Regions from separate parts of the Rahnella sp. PAMC25617 genome, predicted to be linked through region 3. Evidence: predicted binding sites of a transcription regulator. Region 3 holds the regulator's gene; each other region holds the start of a gene.
What was found. Region 3 encodes CRP, which controls carbon source genes, mostly activating them, when cyclic AMP is high. Its sites were predicted from a motif close to ATGTGANNNNNNTCACAT; they were not measured.

Region 1: adhE (bifunctional acetaldehyde-CoA/alcohol dehydrogenase) is a predicted target of CRP. The motif match lies at 3,298-3,315, and genes of this name have one in related genera.
Region 2: ACM615_RS15370 (DeoR family transcriptional regulator) is a predicted target of CRP. The motif match lies at 3,204-3,221, and genes of this name have one in related genera.

The regions. Positions count from the first base shown of each region.
Region 1 is NZ_JBOCUM010000002.1:40,949-46,069, reverse strand. Features, by position in the region: gene oppA (oligopeptide ABC transporter substrate-binding protein OppA) at 1-1,225, opposite strand, end outside; gene ACM615_RS01025 (YchE family NAAT transporter) at 2,404-3,048, opposite strand; gene adhE (bifunctional acetaldehyde-CoA/alcohol dehydrogenase) at 3,582-5,121, shown strand, end outside.
Region 2 is NZ_JBOCUM010000012.1:70,056-75,176, forward strand. Features, by position in the region: gene ACM615_RS15355 (ABC-F family ATPase) at 1-814, shown strand, start outside; gene moeB (molybdopterin-synthase adenylyltransferase MoeB) at 997-1,758, opposite strand; gene moeA (molybdopterin molybdotransferase MoeA) at 1,761-3,002, opposite strand; gene ACM615_RS15370 (DeoR family transcriptional regulator) at 3,248-3,481, shown strand; gene tsgA (MFS transporter TsgA) at 3,557-4,753, opposite strand; gene ACM615_RS15380 (isoaspartyl peptidase/L-asparaginase family protein) at 5,029-5,121, shown strand, end outside.
Region 3 is NZ_JBOCUM010000019.1:204,381-209,501, reverse strand. Features, by position in the region: gene ACM615_RS22325 (amidohydrolase) at 1-117, opposite strand, end outside; gene ACM615_RS22320 (MFS transporter) at 133-1,323, opposite strand; gene ACM615_RS22315 (LysR substrate-binding domain-containing protein) at 1,517-2,428, shown strand; gene ACM615_RS22310 (OsmC family protein) at 2,430-2,837, opposite strand; gene crp (cAMP-activated global transcriptional regulator CRP) at 3,200-3,832, shown strand; gene ACM615_RS22300 (YccS/YhfK family putative transporter) at 3,894-5,121, shown strand, end outside.

The DNA.
Region 1 (5,121 bases), on a different contig from region 3:
CGGCGGCAGCGATAGCCAGTTTCTTGTGCAGATCCGACGTGTTGTACAACAGATCGAAAGTCAGAGGTTTAGCAGAGGTGTAACCTGCTTCGGCCAGCAGTTTTTTAGCCTGCTCGTTACGTTGTTCCTGAGTCTCTTTGAACCAGGCTGGCGGAGTCAGTTTCGCACCATCGGTATAAGGTGGGGTGTAACCGTAAGCTGGCAGGTCGCCCTGTGCTTTCACTTTGTTCACGATGATATCGCGATCCAGGCCCAGTTTCAGTGCTTCACGAACGCGTGAATCAGTGAACGGCGCTTTCTGGTTGTTGATTTCGTAGTAATAAGTACACAGGTACGGGTCAACGTGAACTTCGGTTGGGATTTCTTTCTTCAGTTTCTGGAACAGTTCGATCGGCATGTTGTTGTAAGTCATGTCGATTTCGCCACTGCGGTAGCGGTTAACGTCAGTTACTTCCGAAGAAATTGGCAGGTAAGTTACCTGGTTGATCACAGTTTTTGCGTTATCCCAGTAAGTCGGGCTGCGTTCCAGGACAATACGTTCGTTGACGGTCCAGGCTTTCAGTTTGTATGCGCCGTTGCTCACGTAGTTTTCTGGCTGGGTCCATTTGTCGCCAAACTTCTCAACAACACTTTTGTTTACCGGCTTCATCGCGGTGTGAGACAGCATTTTTACGAAATAAGGAACAGGTTCGGTCAGGGTCACTTGCAGGGTATGGTCGTCGATGGCTTTCACACCCAGAGTATCAGGGCTTTTCTTACCACTGATGATGTCATCAATGTTTTCGATATGACCGTATTGCAGGTAGCTTTCATAAGGAGATGCGGTTTTAGGATCTGCCAGACGCTGCCAGCTGTAAACGAAATCAGCGGCGGTCACAGGGTCACCGTTGGACCATTTAGCTTCAGGACGCAGGTGGAAGGTCCAGACTTTAAAATCTTTGTTTTCCCAGCTGGTTGCTACGCCAGGAATAACGCTGCCGTCTTTACTGTCGGTATTCACCAGGCCTTCGAGCAAATCACGGATAACGTTGGATTCTGGTACGCCTTCAACTTTATGTGGGTCGAGAGACTGAACTTCTGAGCCGTTGTTACGAACCAGTTCTTGTTTGGCTGCCAGAGTGACACCTGCTGGCACATTGGCTGCAAATGCATTATTCACTGACACCGCGCCAACCGCAGCCATAATGCAGGCAGCCAGCAGATTTTTTTTTGTGATGTTGGTCATTTTTATTCAACTCCAGTTTTTATTATGAACTTGCACGCCGGGGTGCAAGATAAACCCTTGCTGGGTCAACGGATCTCATGAGCAGGAACGAATTGCTCATGAAAAGCCCCATGTAGTTACCACCCGCAGATGGCTGTCCCCTACTACTGCATGTGTTACCTGGTAAGTCCGTTAAACCTCTGGCTGTTAATCGCCTTGCGGTTTCTGAGATCGTTAAGGATGATCTCCCTCCATTTGATTCACCCCGTGCGCGACAAAAAGAATTCTGTGGCGAACCAGGCAATCACATACTGTTATTCCTGCACTTAACAATATTATTTTCTTATTCACCCGACTTAGGGCGACAGAAAATCCTTCGCAGTTAAATGCGAGCCATCAAATTAATAAGAAGAAGATCTGAAGATTTGTTTAGCTGATCATGAAAATTCAGCATAAGGCGGTTTGATGTCGTCAACGTTATGCCCGGTTTTCTTTTTGCAGAAAACACATGAGGATAAATTTGCAGTAAGCATTGCGACACGACACTCTCCAAAAACAAATAAAATGGCTTCAATCTTTTTCGCACTAGCAAGAATCGTGCTCACCAGGAGCATTGCTCTAAACAAAAATCCATTTTTGAAGGCGATTTGAAAATTATCAGAACCCTGTTACGCGCGCCAATAAATTTTGCAAATTTGTTACGCAATTCTCTTTTACTCGTAACAGTCTTTACAACAGGTCAGTCAGGCAGAGAGCAGAAAACAGCATTAACTCGCTGATTTAAAGAATCTTTATGGCGAAATTACTCATCAAAGCCCTACCGGAGACTGTTCAAGAACTCGCCTGACACAATCAGTTAACATTGTTAGATTTATAAGAATAAACACCTGTTAACTGCTGTGTTAACACTAATAACATCTCGATACAGCCTGCACAAGCCTTACAGAATGATGTGGGCAAATTAACGTCAATACGGGCAATAAACGCCAGTAATTAGCGAATAATTAGCTAAGTTTATTTAAAGAAATGAGGACTTGGATTGAAAAGAGGAGTGAGACGAGGGTTTGCGCCACATTAGGGTGCAATCGCTCTGAATTAAGTCATTAGCTGCACTATAATAAGGCATTCGATTATAAGTGGAAGTGATAATTATCACGAAAACACCTGAGTATTTTCGTGATAATTCGGCCGCTAATTGATTAAAGAAGGCCCGGGAAAATCGCTTTTATACCTGTCACAATAAATTCAATGCCCAGTGACATCAGCAGCAATCCCATAATACGGGTGATGACGTTAATGCCGGTTTGCCCCAGCAGACGCACCAGTAAAGGTGCCGCCCTGAACAGCAGCCAGCAGCAGAAGGCGAAGAACATGATAGCAACAGTCAGACCCAGCAGGTTTGGCCAGCTGTGATAACGCGAACTCCAGACGATTGTTGAACTGATTGCACCGGGTCCTGCCATTAAAGGCAACGCCAGCGGAACTACACCGACGTTTTCGCGGATCGCTGTTTCTGACTTTTCCTGCTTGTTCTGTTTATCTTCCCCGAGCTTTCCGCTGATCATCGACATGGCGATAGTGACCACAAGGATCCCGCCGGCAATACGGAATGAATCAATGGAAATGCCAAACAGGTGCAAAATTGCATCGCCGAGGAACAGCGCAGTCGACAATATAATGGCAACAGACAGGTTGGCCGTCATATTGGTTTTGTTACGCCCTGCCGCCGCCTGATAGCTGGTCATGCTGATAAACACGGGCAAGATCCCCACAGGATTGACCAGTGCAAACAGCCCGACAAAGAATTTGATATAACCAGAAAAATCTAATAAAGATTGGCTCACGCAGAACTCCGCACAGTTACGCCGGTAGATGAAGGTTTTGATGGGCGCTAATGTACTGGAATCGCAGTAAAGGCGCCACGCCGTTTCATAGTTTTTATCACCAGATTTCCAAATAAAGGCAGTGGATAAGACTTTTGTTAAAAATCAGTTTTTTTATTGATAACTTTAGATACAAAACTGTATTATCCACGGGCTAATTTGATAATTATTCTCAATAAACTACTGCTGAAAGGTGTCAGCTTCGGTATTTAGTGATCCAGATCAAATTACGTCTGCCTACAAATAGGTAAGCTTTGTGCATAGTCACTCAACGGTAGTTTGCAGAACAAATATTCGTCAAGCCACGTTGAATGAGGAGTTATCTACTACCTTACGTGCTTCACTACTGGAAGCTCTTTAAGCAAATAAAGAGACAAAGACAACACCTTGAGAATCATAGAGTTAATTAGTTTCTCACGGTGACTGATAGCAGGTCTATACTAGTCTTTGGCAAGTTATTTACTAAAAGAGTTTAACTTTATCAGGAGAGCATCATGGCTGTAACAAATGTCGCTGAACTAAACGCACTCGTTGCGCGAGTCAAAAAGGCACAGCGCGAATATGCCAACTTCAGTCAGGAACAAGTAGATAAGATTTTCGCTGCCGCCGCTCTGGCTGCTGCCGATTCTCGTATTCTGCTCGCCAAACTGGCCGTTGAAGAATCCGGAATGGGTATTGTCGAAGACAAAGTGATCAAAAACCACTTCGCCTCCGAATATATCTACAATGCTTACAAAGACGAAAAAACCTGTGGCATCCTGGGCCAGGATGACACTTTCGGTACCATCACTATCGCTGAACCCATCGGCCTGATTTGCGGTATCGTCCCAACTACCAACCCCACTTCCACTGCGATTTTCAAAGCGCTTATCAGCCTGAAAACACGTAACGGTATTATCTTCTCTCCACACCCACGTGCTAAAAACGCGACTAACAAAGCGGCAGACATCGTTTTACAGGCTGCTATCGCTGCCGGTGCGCCAAAAGACATCATTGGCTGGATTGATGAACCAAGTGTAGAACTTTCTAACCAACTTATGCACCACCCGGATCTGAACCTGATTCTGGCAACCGGTGGTCCGGGCATGGTTAAAGCAGCCTACAGTTCCGGTAAGCCAGCAATCGGCGTGGGTGCAGGTAATACCCCGGTCGTTGTAGATGAAACTGCAGATATCAAACGTGTTGTTGCTTCCGTGCTGATGTCCAAAACCTTCGATAATGGCGTAATCTGTGCGTCTGAACAGTCCATCATCGTGGTTGATTCTGCTTATAACGCAGTTCGTGAACGTTTCGCATCGCACGGCGGCTACATGCTGCAAGGCAAAGAGCTGAAAGCTGTTTCAGATATCATTCTGAAAAATGGTGGCCTGAACGCGGCTATCGTAGGCCAGCCAGCGACTAAAATTGCCGAAATGGCCGGCATCAAAGTGCCAGCTCATACTAAAGTGTTAATTGGTGAAGTCAGCGTTGTTGACGAATCAGAACCATTTGCACACGAAAAACTGTCCCCTACCCTCGCGATGTACCGTGCTAAGAACTTCGAAGACGCGGTTGCTAAAGCTGAGAAACTGGTAGAAATGGGCGGTATCGGCCATACCTCTTGCCTGTATACAGACCAGGACAACCAACCAGAACGTGTGAACTATTTTGGCAACAAAATGAAAACCGCACGTATCCTGATCAACACCCCGGCTTCTCAGGGTGGTATCGGTGACCTGTACAACTTCAAACTTGCTCCTTCTCTGACGCTGGGTTGCGGTTCATGGGGTGGTAACTCCATCTCTGAAAACGTCGGTCCTAAACACTTGATCAACAAGAAAACTGTAGCGAAGCGAGCAGAAAACATGTTGTGGCATAAACTTCCAAAATCTATTTACTTCCGTCGTGGCTCACTGCCAATCGCACTGGAAGAAGTGGCTACTGATGGAGCAAAACGCGCATTCATCGTCACTGACCGTTTCCTGTTCAATAACGGCTATGCAGATCAGATTACCAGCGTTCTGAAAAGCCACGGCATTGAAACAGAAGTGTTCT
Region 2 (5,121 bases), on a different contig from region 3:
GCAGATTGCTGAACTGCAATCGTTCGTCAGCCGCTTCAGCGCCAACGCCTCTAAATCTAAACAGGCAACGTCCCGCGCCCGTCAGATTGATAAAATTCAGCTCGATGAAATCAAGGCGTCCAGCCGTCAGAACCCTTACATGCGTTTCGAACAGGACAAGAAACTGTTCCGTAATGCGCTGGAAGTGGAAAAGATCACCAAAGGTTTCGACAACGGTCCGCTGTTTAAAAACCTCGGCCTGATGCTGGAAGTCGGCGAGAAAGTCGCGATTCTGGGTGCTAACGGTATCGGTAAATCGACCCTGCTGAAAACGCTGGTCGGTGAGCATGAGCCGGAAAGCGGTTCAGTGAAATGGTCTGAAAACTCTAAAATCGGTTATTACGCGCAGGATCACGAATACGAATTCGACGATACCCTGAACGTATTCGACTGGATGAGCCAGTGGAAATCCGAGAAAGATGACGAGCAGGCTGTACGCGGTGTGTTAGGCCGTCTGCTGTTCGGTCAGGACGATATCAAGAAGAAAGTGAAAGTGCTTTCCGGTGGTGAGAAAGGTCGTATGTTATTCGGGAAACTGATGATGCAACGTCCAAACATCCTGATTATGGATGAACCAACCAACCACCTTGATATGGAATCCATCGAGTCACTGAACATGGCGCTGGAAATGTATGAAGGAACGCTGATCTTCGTTTCCCACGACCGTGAATTCGTCAGCTCACTGGCAACGCGTATTCTGGAAATGACCCCGACGCGCGTGATTGATTTCTCTGGTAACTACGAAGACTACCTGCGTAGCCAGGGCATCAATTAAACCTCGTCATCCTTCAAGCTGTCTCTGCGTTGGCTTTCCTCACAAACCCCGGTCACATACTGATGTATGCTCCCGGGGATTTGTTCAGTTGCCGCCTTGATACAACTCGAATGATTTAGAGGTTCTTATTATTTAAAACCGCCGCCGATAAAGGCGGTTTTTTTGTGTCTGGATTTACTGATTCAACAATCACCACACACTTCACAATGCGGATCTTTCATCAGTTTCATTTCGCGAAACTGCAACGTCATGGCGTCGAACATCAGCAGTTTTCCGCGCGGGGTTTCGCCAAATTTTGTCAGCAGTTTGATGGTTTCCATCGCCTGCAAGCTGCCGATGGTGCCGACCAGCGGGGCCATGACGCCAGCTTCCACGCAGGTCAGCGCATTTTCACCGAATAACCGGCTCAGGCAGCGGTAGCAGGGTTCCTGCGGCTGGTAGGTAAATACGCTGAGCTGACCTTCCATACGGATAGCAGCGCCGGAGACCAGCGGTTTTTTCTGCGCGAAACATTCATTGTTCAGCTGATTACGCGTCGTGACATTGTCGGTGCAATCCACCACCACGTCGCAGGCGGCGATCAGCTCACGTAACAAATCGTCATCCGCCTGAGCATTTACCTGATTTAAGCGGATGTGCGGATTGATTGCCGCCAGCGCTATGGCGGCGGAGTCGACTTTCGGCATCCCGATCCGCGCGTCAGTGTGCAGCGTCTGGCGTTGCAGGTTTGAGAGCGATACCGTATCGAAATCCAGCAGCGTTAACGTACCGGTGCCTGCCGCCGCCAGATATTGCGCGGCGGCGCAGCCTAAACCTCCCAGCCCGACAATCAGCGCGTGGCTGGCTTTCAGCTGTTCCTGCGCATCAAAATCAAACCCTTTCAGTACTATCTGGCGGTTATAGCGCAGGGTTTCAGCGTCCGTCAGTTCCTGCAGAGTCGCCATGTTCAGCTCCGCAGCAGCGCGTTAAAAGGCTCGACTTCAACGATTTCACCAGCCGTAACATTGTCGCGTTCACGCTCAAGCACGATAAAACAGTTAGCCTGGCTGAAGGAGCTGAAGACGTGCGATCCCTGATGGCCGGTAGTGCGCACTTCCAGCTGACCTTCTGCATTGGTGCTGAAAATACCGCGCTGAAAATCGAGGCGGCCGGGCGATTTTTTCAGCGGCGTTACGGCTTTCGCTTTCAGGCGTGGCGGGAACTGCCAGGCACTGTGACCGGAAAGCTGAGCGATAAATGGCTGAACCAGCTGATAAAACGTCAGTGCAGCCGACACCGGATTCCCCGGCAGCCCGCAGAACCAGCTGTCTTTCAGTTTTCCGAAAGCAAACGGTTTGCCCGGTTTCATGGCCAGTTTCCAGAAACCAATTTCGCCCAGTTCATCCAGCATCTGTTTGGTGTAATCGGCCTCACCGACGGAAACACCGCCGCTGGAAATCACCAAATCGGCAAATTCATTGGCTTCTTCAAACGCTTTACGCAATGCCTGCGGATCGTCGCGGATAATGCCTAAATCCAGCACCGTACAGCCGAGTTGCTCGAGCATCAGCCGCACGGCAAACCGGTTCGTGTCATAAATCTGGCCTTCCTGCAGAGGCGTACCGACAGGTTGCAGCTCATCACCGGTGGAAAATACGGCGACTTTCAGCGGCTTCCAGACCTGTACTTCAGTCACGCCAAGGGACGCCAGCAGCGGTAATTCTGCCGCCCCCAGACGCACGCCCGCAGGCAAAACGCTGTCGCCTTGCTTAATGTCGTCTCCGGTCAGGCGGATATTCTGGCCTTTTTGCGCCGTTGCTGTGAAACGTATTCCCGCGTCTGAAACTTCTGCCTGTTCCTGCATGATCACTGTGTCGGCACCGGCCGGAACCGGCGCACCGGTCATGATGCGGATACAGGTTCCGGCAGGCCATTCGCCATGAAAAGGCGCGCCGGCAAAGGCTTTTCCCGCCACCGGAAGGACAGCGCCCTCGTGCAGATCTTCAATGCGCAGGGCATAACCGTCCATCGCGGAGTTATCAAAAGGCGGGACAAAAATCGGGGAAAGCACCGGCGCCGCAGTAATACGGCCAGCGGCGGTTGCCAGTGGCAACGATTCGGCATCCTGCGCTGTTTTTTTCGGAACGTAAGCGCGCATTTTATCCAGCGCTTCCTGAAGTGAGATCAAACCTGCAGTGTTGAATTCCATCAAAATTCCTTAGTGATTCAGCCCGGCGACGCGGGCGTACTCACCGGCGACGGACGGGAAAATGGGGCATGAGCATAGTATGACAGAGAATCGGGACGAACCAAAAACCGCTGAAGGCGTAAAAACTTCGTGGGGATTTCTGAAAAATTGAGATCGATCCCAAAATTACGGATGTAACGCGGTTATCATAGTTACCGTTATTTGTGATTTGTGTCACATATCTGTCATATACACAGGAATAACCGGTGCTTAAAAAAAATCGCCATCAGGCCATCCTTCAGTTGGTAGAACAACATGAAGTGTTACAGGTTAGCGAACTGGCACAATCGCTGGATGTGAGTCTTGAAACGATCCGACGTGATTTGAGTGAAATGCAGGACAAGGGATTGATTTTACGCCGCCATGGACGCGCGCGTCGTCTGGCCGCTCAGCCAGAAACATCCTGGCTAAACAGTTTGCAGCGCTGCCCGCAGCTTTAAAGGCGCAGCTAAATAAGAAAAGGGAAGGCTTTTATGCCTTCCCTTTTTTATGCATGAATTTATGCGTAGTAAATGTTATGCCGCCATTTCGCGGTGGATTTTTTCCGCTTTACTGCGCACACCGGCGATGATCACCGCCAGCACCAGCAGAACGTAAGATACGGTCGCAATATTCAGTGCCCAGAACAGGCCGTATTCGCGGTAAATGAATGATGAGAAGGAAGCGAAAATCAGCGTACCGACGGAAGCCGTCGTCAGCAGCGCAGAGGTCAGCGTTGGAGGTGAGTTTTTCACCTGCAGGCTGCCGTAGCTCATCAGGCCGGAGAACATACCGGAGTTACAGAAGCCGAACAGGCCAACGGCAATCATCACCAGCGTGGTGTTTTCGTTGTGTGTCACCACAAACAGGCTGATTAACCCGACGATGGCCGACGCAAACAGGAAGGTACGCAGTTTCACAAAACGCACGGTGAACTGGTTCAGGAACAGGCCAATCGCTTTCACCATCCAGTAAGTGGTGATGTAGATCGCCGCTTTGTCAGTGTCCAGACCGAAATGCTCATGCAACCAGCTTGGCATCCACAGGGTGAAAACCAGCTCGCTGAAGACGAAGGCGAACAGGGCAAAACATAGCACGTACGCCGCGAAGCCCCACGGCTCTTTCGCTTCCCGCTCGCTTTTCGCCACTTTTTCCGGCTGCGCAACGGTCGGGAATTTCTGACCCACACACAGCAGGATCATCAGCACGCTCAGCGTACCCATGATGCCGTACATCGCCAGCCAGCTCGCGCCATGCTTGAACAGGAAACCGAGCACCAGAGACAGCGTCATGCCGGAAAGCGCAAAGAAGAAGTCGGTGAAGATTAAGTTGGCGGAACGCTTTTTCGGGTCGTCATTAATACGCACAACCAGATAGCTGCCAATCGACATCATCAGGCCAGCTGTCGCACCAATCAGGAAAACGCCGATGCCGAACAGGGTAATCGACGGCATCACGAACAGCGCGATACAGGTCAGGATGGTGACAATTGACCCGGTGATCAGCTGCTTGCCCAGATCGAACTTACGCATCAGGATGCCACTGATCATAATCGGCAGGAATAAACCGATGTTCATCAGTGAGAACATGAGGCCGATAAAGGCCGGATCTTTATTAAAAGCCGTCGCGACTGGCCCGATAACGATGCCCAGAGTGGAGACGAGGCCCCCTGTAAAAAAGTAACTTAGCCATGAGATCACATTAATCCGGCGGCGGTTATAAACAGTTTCCATAAACTGATTTCCTAAAAAGAGAAAATAAAAAGTCGCGGTAAGCTTATCCAGAGGTGCTTTTGCCGCGATTAGGACGTTTATTATTGCTGTTCTCTGGTGATTTGTCCCGCATGTATATTCAATTGCAGCATTTGTTTTTCCTAAACAATCTAAGCAATTAGCGCCATTTTGGTGGCGATGCATTTCTGCTTTACATACTGTAGCGGGCTAAATATAGTCAAAAAACAGGTCAACATCTTCCATACATAAATACAACATCGAAAGGTGCAGTGCTAATGAGTTCTTCTACTGATAATTCAGCGGCTTCCGTTTCGAACAAGAAGCGTCCGGTCATTGCTATTCATGGTGGTGCCGGGGCAATAACCCGT
Region 3 (5,121 bases):
GTACGCCGCCGTTTTATGCTCCTGAAAAGAGAGTTCAGGATGGGCATGAATATGTCTGCGCCAGCGCAGGACGTCCGCTTTGACTTCAGCCAGCATTGCTTCGAAATTAAAAGTCATCACTCTTCTCCTCAGTTAAGCCACATCGCGCATTGGCGCACGAGGTTTTATTGCCAGCGGCAGGATAGCCAGACCGGCCACCACCATCGCCAGCGCCAGAAATACAAACGTAGAAAGGTAACCGTGGCTGGCGGTGATGAGATATCCCATCGCAATCGGCGCCACAAATCCGCCGAGAGTCCCGCCGGTATTAATGATCCCCATCGCCGCGCCCATGACGTCAGAAGGCAGGCGTTTCATCGGCAGCGTAAAGACAGTCACAAAGGACGCCATCAGGAAAACGTAGCCGAGGAACAGGAACAACCCGGCCGTTATGGCTGATGCCGACGTAAAGACCAGCCAGATGCACAACGCACTGAGCAGTGCACAGCAGAAAATCACTTTCGGCTCTTTGCCCTGCATATAGCGTCCGACCAGCCAGCCGGTTGCCAGTGAAGAAATCCAGATACCCAGCCCGCCGGTCGCGACCACCATGCCTGACACGTCGAGTGACATACCGCGCTGCTGGACCAGATATTTCGGCAACCACGCCATCAGGCCGTAAGACGGAATGTTGATGCAGAAAATTGAGACAAACAGCAGCAGGACAATCGGGTTTTTCAGTAAGTCCCGATAACCGGTTTTCGCGCCGGTACGGGCTTGCGCTTCCGGCGGATTGGGCACAAAAATCACAATCGCTATGGCGATGGCAAAAGCCAGCAATCCGAGAATGGAGAACGATCCGCGCCAGCCAAGATGATCCAGGCTGTAAACCGCAATCAGCGGTCCGGCAGTCATCGCCAGTCCGGCGGAAGACAGCAAAATCGACTGCGCAAAGGTTCGCTTCTCAACTGCGAAATTAGACACTACCGCTTTGGCGCAGGACGCAGGATAGCCGGAATGGCCGACGCCGGAGAGAAACCGGAACGTGACCAGCAATCCCAGGCTGAGGCCCAGCGTTCCGAAACACAGCGCGAAGCCGCCCAGCAAGAACAGCGACATGCCGAGCACTTTTTTGTAGCCGAACCGGTCATTCAGCCAGCCCGCAGGGATCTGAAACAGCGAATAGGCCAGGAAGAAAATGCCGGTGATATACCCCAGCTGTTCAGGTTGCAGATTAAATTCGCGCTCGATGGGCAGCAGCGCAAAGCCCATCACTGTTTTATCGATATACACCACGGCATAACCGACAAATAGCAGGAAGATCATCAGGGAACGACTTTTCATAGCGGATATCCCTTTTTGTTATCACCACGTCAGATTTTCTCACTGCCGGATGAATCGTAAAATGCGACATGCATCACGTAATCAACTGAATAACAACATATTATTTTTCGCGATCCTGACGCTATCAGCTTTACAGCGTGACCATAAGATGCAATTTTTGGGCGGGTGATGCTTTTTACTGATAGGGATCGTGATGCGCTATTTGCCGAAATTGCAGCAACTGAAGGTTTTCCAGCAGGTTATCCGCAGCGGCAGTATTCGCGGCGCGGCGCGGGCGTTGAATCAGTCACAACCGGCGGTCAGCAGAACATTGCGTGAACTGGAACAAACGCTCGATACGCAGCTGATCGTGCGTGGCAATCAGGGGATGACGCTGACCGAAACGGGGCGGGCATTTGCACAGCGTATGCAATTTATCCTCGAAGAGCTTGAGCGCGCCGCCGATGAAATTCGCCAGATCGAACAATATTCGCAGGGCTCCGTCGCCATTGGATTTTCATCGCTGCTGGCGCTGACGGTTTTTCCCGGACTGGCAGGAGAATTTAAGACGCAGTTTCCGCAGTCCAAACTGCTGATCAAAGAGGGGCAACTTTCCACGTTATTACCTGCACTGCGCGAAGGGAAACTGGATTTCGCAGTCGGTACCGCCGGGCCGGGATTTCCGCTGGAAGATCTGGTACGTGAGCCACTGTTCAGCGCACCTTTCTGCGTTATCGCCCGGCGTGGACATCCGCTGGCAGGCTCCACAACTCTGGAGGAATTACAGGATGCGCGCTGGCTGTTGCCCGAAACGGATATGGGGTATTACCAGCAAATCAGGGTATCGATGGGAGGATTTCATCAGCCGGCAGCGGAAATGCCGGTGCATACAGATTCGGTGGTGTGCGGGCTAAATATGGTGTTGCAGTCTGATTATCTGACCATTGTGGCGCGGGCGATGAAAGCGCCGTTCGGATTGCAGGACAGGCTGAGTGTGCTCAATATCGATACCCTGCCGCAGGCGGAATATTGCGTGCTTTACTCGCAAAAATCGCCGCTGACGTTTGCCGCGCGGCGATTTTTGGATTTATTGCGCAGCCAGTGCCACGCGTATGACTGGTCGTAACTTATTCGACGCTGATCACTTCAAAGCTGTGCGTGATGGTCGCCGCTTTGCCGAGCATCAGGGACACAGAGCAGTACTTTTCCGCAGACAGGCTAACGGCACGTTCGACAATCTTATCGGTGAGATCTTTACCGGTGACGATAAAATGCAGATTGATGTGCGTGAACAGGCGCGGCGCTTCTTCGCGGCGTTGTGAGGTCAGCTTGACTTCACAATCACGCACGTCATTACGGCCTTTTTGCAAAATAGACACCACATCAATCGCGCTGCAACCGCCTGCGGACATCAGCAGCATTTCCATCGGGCTGGGTGCTTTATCGCCCGCATTACCATCCATAGAAATCTGGTGGCCTGACGCTGACTCGCCTAAAAACGTCAGCCCTTCTACCCATTTTACGCGTGCGTGCATGAACTATTCTCCCGGTGAATAAACTCGTCGAATTCCGCTCCCAGAGTACCCTTCCACCTAAAATCTGGCAACGTAACCCGATCGCCATCATGCTGAAGCGAGACAACAGAAGACAGCATTGCAAACCTGTGCTACAAACAAAGCCGAAACATACTTTCCAGTGAATTGCGGTGACGGTTTTCGCGGTTTAAGAACAGAACCCACGGTGATAACGGCAATAATCAGGCTGTTTCACTCCGACACCCGCTTGCAGCATTTCTGGGGAGTTATATGCTGAAAGGGCGCTTTTTTTATGAAGTGCCGTACAGGGAACTCTGAGCCCTGTGATTTTGGGCAGCGATAACAACAGAGGATAATAGCAAATGGTTCTCGGCAAGCCACAAACAGACCCGACTCTTGAATGGTTCCTGTCTCACTGTCATATACATAAGTATCCTTCTAAAAGTACGCTGATTCACCAGGGTGAAAAAGCCGAAACGCTTTACTACATCGTGAAAGGGTCAGTTGCTGTCCTTATCAAGGATGAAGAAGGCAAAGAAATGATACTGTCCTACCTTAACCAAGGTGACTTCATCGGCGAGCTGGGACTCTTCGAAGAAGGTCAGGAACGTAGTGCGTGGGTTCGTGCAAAAACTGCCTGTGAAGTGGCTGAAATTTCTTATAAAAAATTCCGCCAGCTGATTCAGGTTAACCCGGATATTCTGATGCGTCTTTCCGCGCAGATGGCAAACCGTCTGCAAGTGACGTCAGAGAAAGTCGGCAACCTGGCCTTCCTCGACGTAACAGGGCGTATCGCTCAAACTCTCCTTAATCTGGCTAAACAGCCTGATGCGATGACCCATCCGGACGGGATGCAAATCAAGATCACCCGTCAGGAAATCGGCCAAATCGTCGGTTGTTCACGTGAAACAGTCGGACGTATTCTCAAAATGCTTGAAGATCAAAGTCTGATCTCGGCACACGGTAAAACGATTGTCGTTTACGGCACACGTTAATCCCTTAAAAATCGGCGCGGCAGAATACTGTCGCGCCTTTTTTATGGGCTAAGCTTTATCCATGACGCTATGGCGAAGACTGTTTTACCATCCGGAAGTTAACTACGCGCTGCGCCAGACGCTGGTGTTGTGCCTGCCCGTTGGTATCTGCTGGTTGTTCGGCAATCTGCAAATGGGGCTGCTGTTCTCTCTTTGTCCTGCCTGCTGCAACGTCGCGGGCCTCGATACTCCGCACAAACGCTTTTTCAAACGCCTGATAATTGGCGGAACGCTGTTTGCCGTGAGCAGCATTCTGCTGCAAGTGATGCTGGAAAGCTGGCACATCCCCCTGCCGCTCATCATGTTGTCGCTGGCATTACTGCTTGGCGTGACCGGCGAAATCAGCCCGTTGCATGCGCGGCTGTTGCCCGGCGCGCTGGTGGCGACCATCTTCACACTGAGTATGGTCGGCGTACGCCCTATATGGCAGGCGCCGGTGCTTTTCGCCGCCGGTACGGCCTGGTACGGATTATTTAACTGGGCGTGGTTTCGCATATCGGAAGAACAGCCGATGCGCGAAACGCTCAGCCAGCTCTATCTGCAACTCGCGGATTACTTCGAAGCTAAATACAGCCTGCTGACGCAACACACCGATCCTGAAACCGCGTTACCCCCGTTGCTGACGCGACAGCAGCAGGTCATCGACCTGATTGCCCTGCTCTATCAGCAACTGCACATGCTGCCGCAACACGGCCATCATCATCACCATAAAAGACTGTTTCAGCGTTTTCAGGTCGCGCTTGATTTGCAGGAGCACATCACGGTGAGCCTGCATCAGCCGGAAGAAGTGCAGAAGCTGGTGGAAGAAAGCCACGCCGAAGCGGTTATCCGCCGTAATGCGCAGGTGATTTCCGCCCGTCTGCGGGTCATCGCCGACGACATTCTTTATCACCGTTTATCCGCGCGGTTTACGATGGCCAACGAGCTGGCCGCGCTGGAAAAAATTGCCGCGCGCAATCCTGAGAACCCGGTCGGCCAGTTTTGCTACTACCACTTCAGCCGCATTGCGCGCCTGCTGCGGACACAGCGCCCGTTGTACAAACGTGACCTGATGAACACTCAGCCGCGTTTACCCTTCTGGCCTGCGCTGAAAAGCTATCTTTCCTTCAAATCTGTCGCCCTGCGCAATGCCGCCCGTCTGGGGATCATTCTGGCGATTGGCAGTAGCCTGGGCCTGTTCTTTAATCTGCCCAAGCCTTACTGGATTTTGCTGACCATCATGCTGGTGAGTCAGAACGGTTATAACGCCA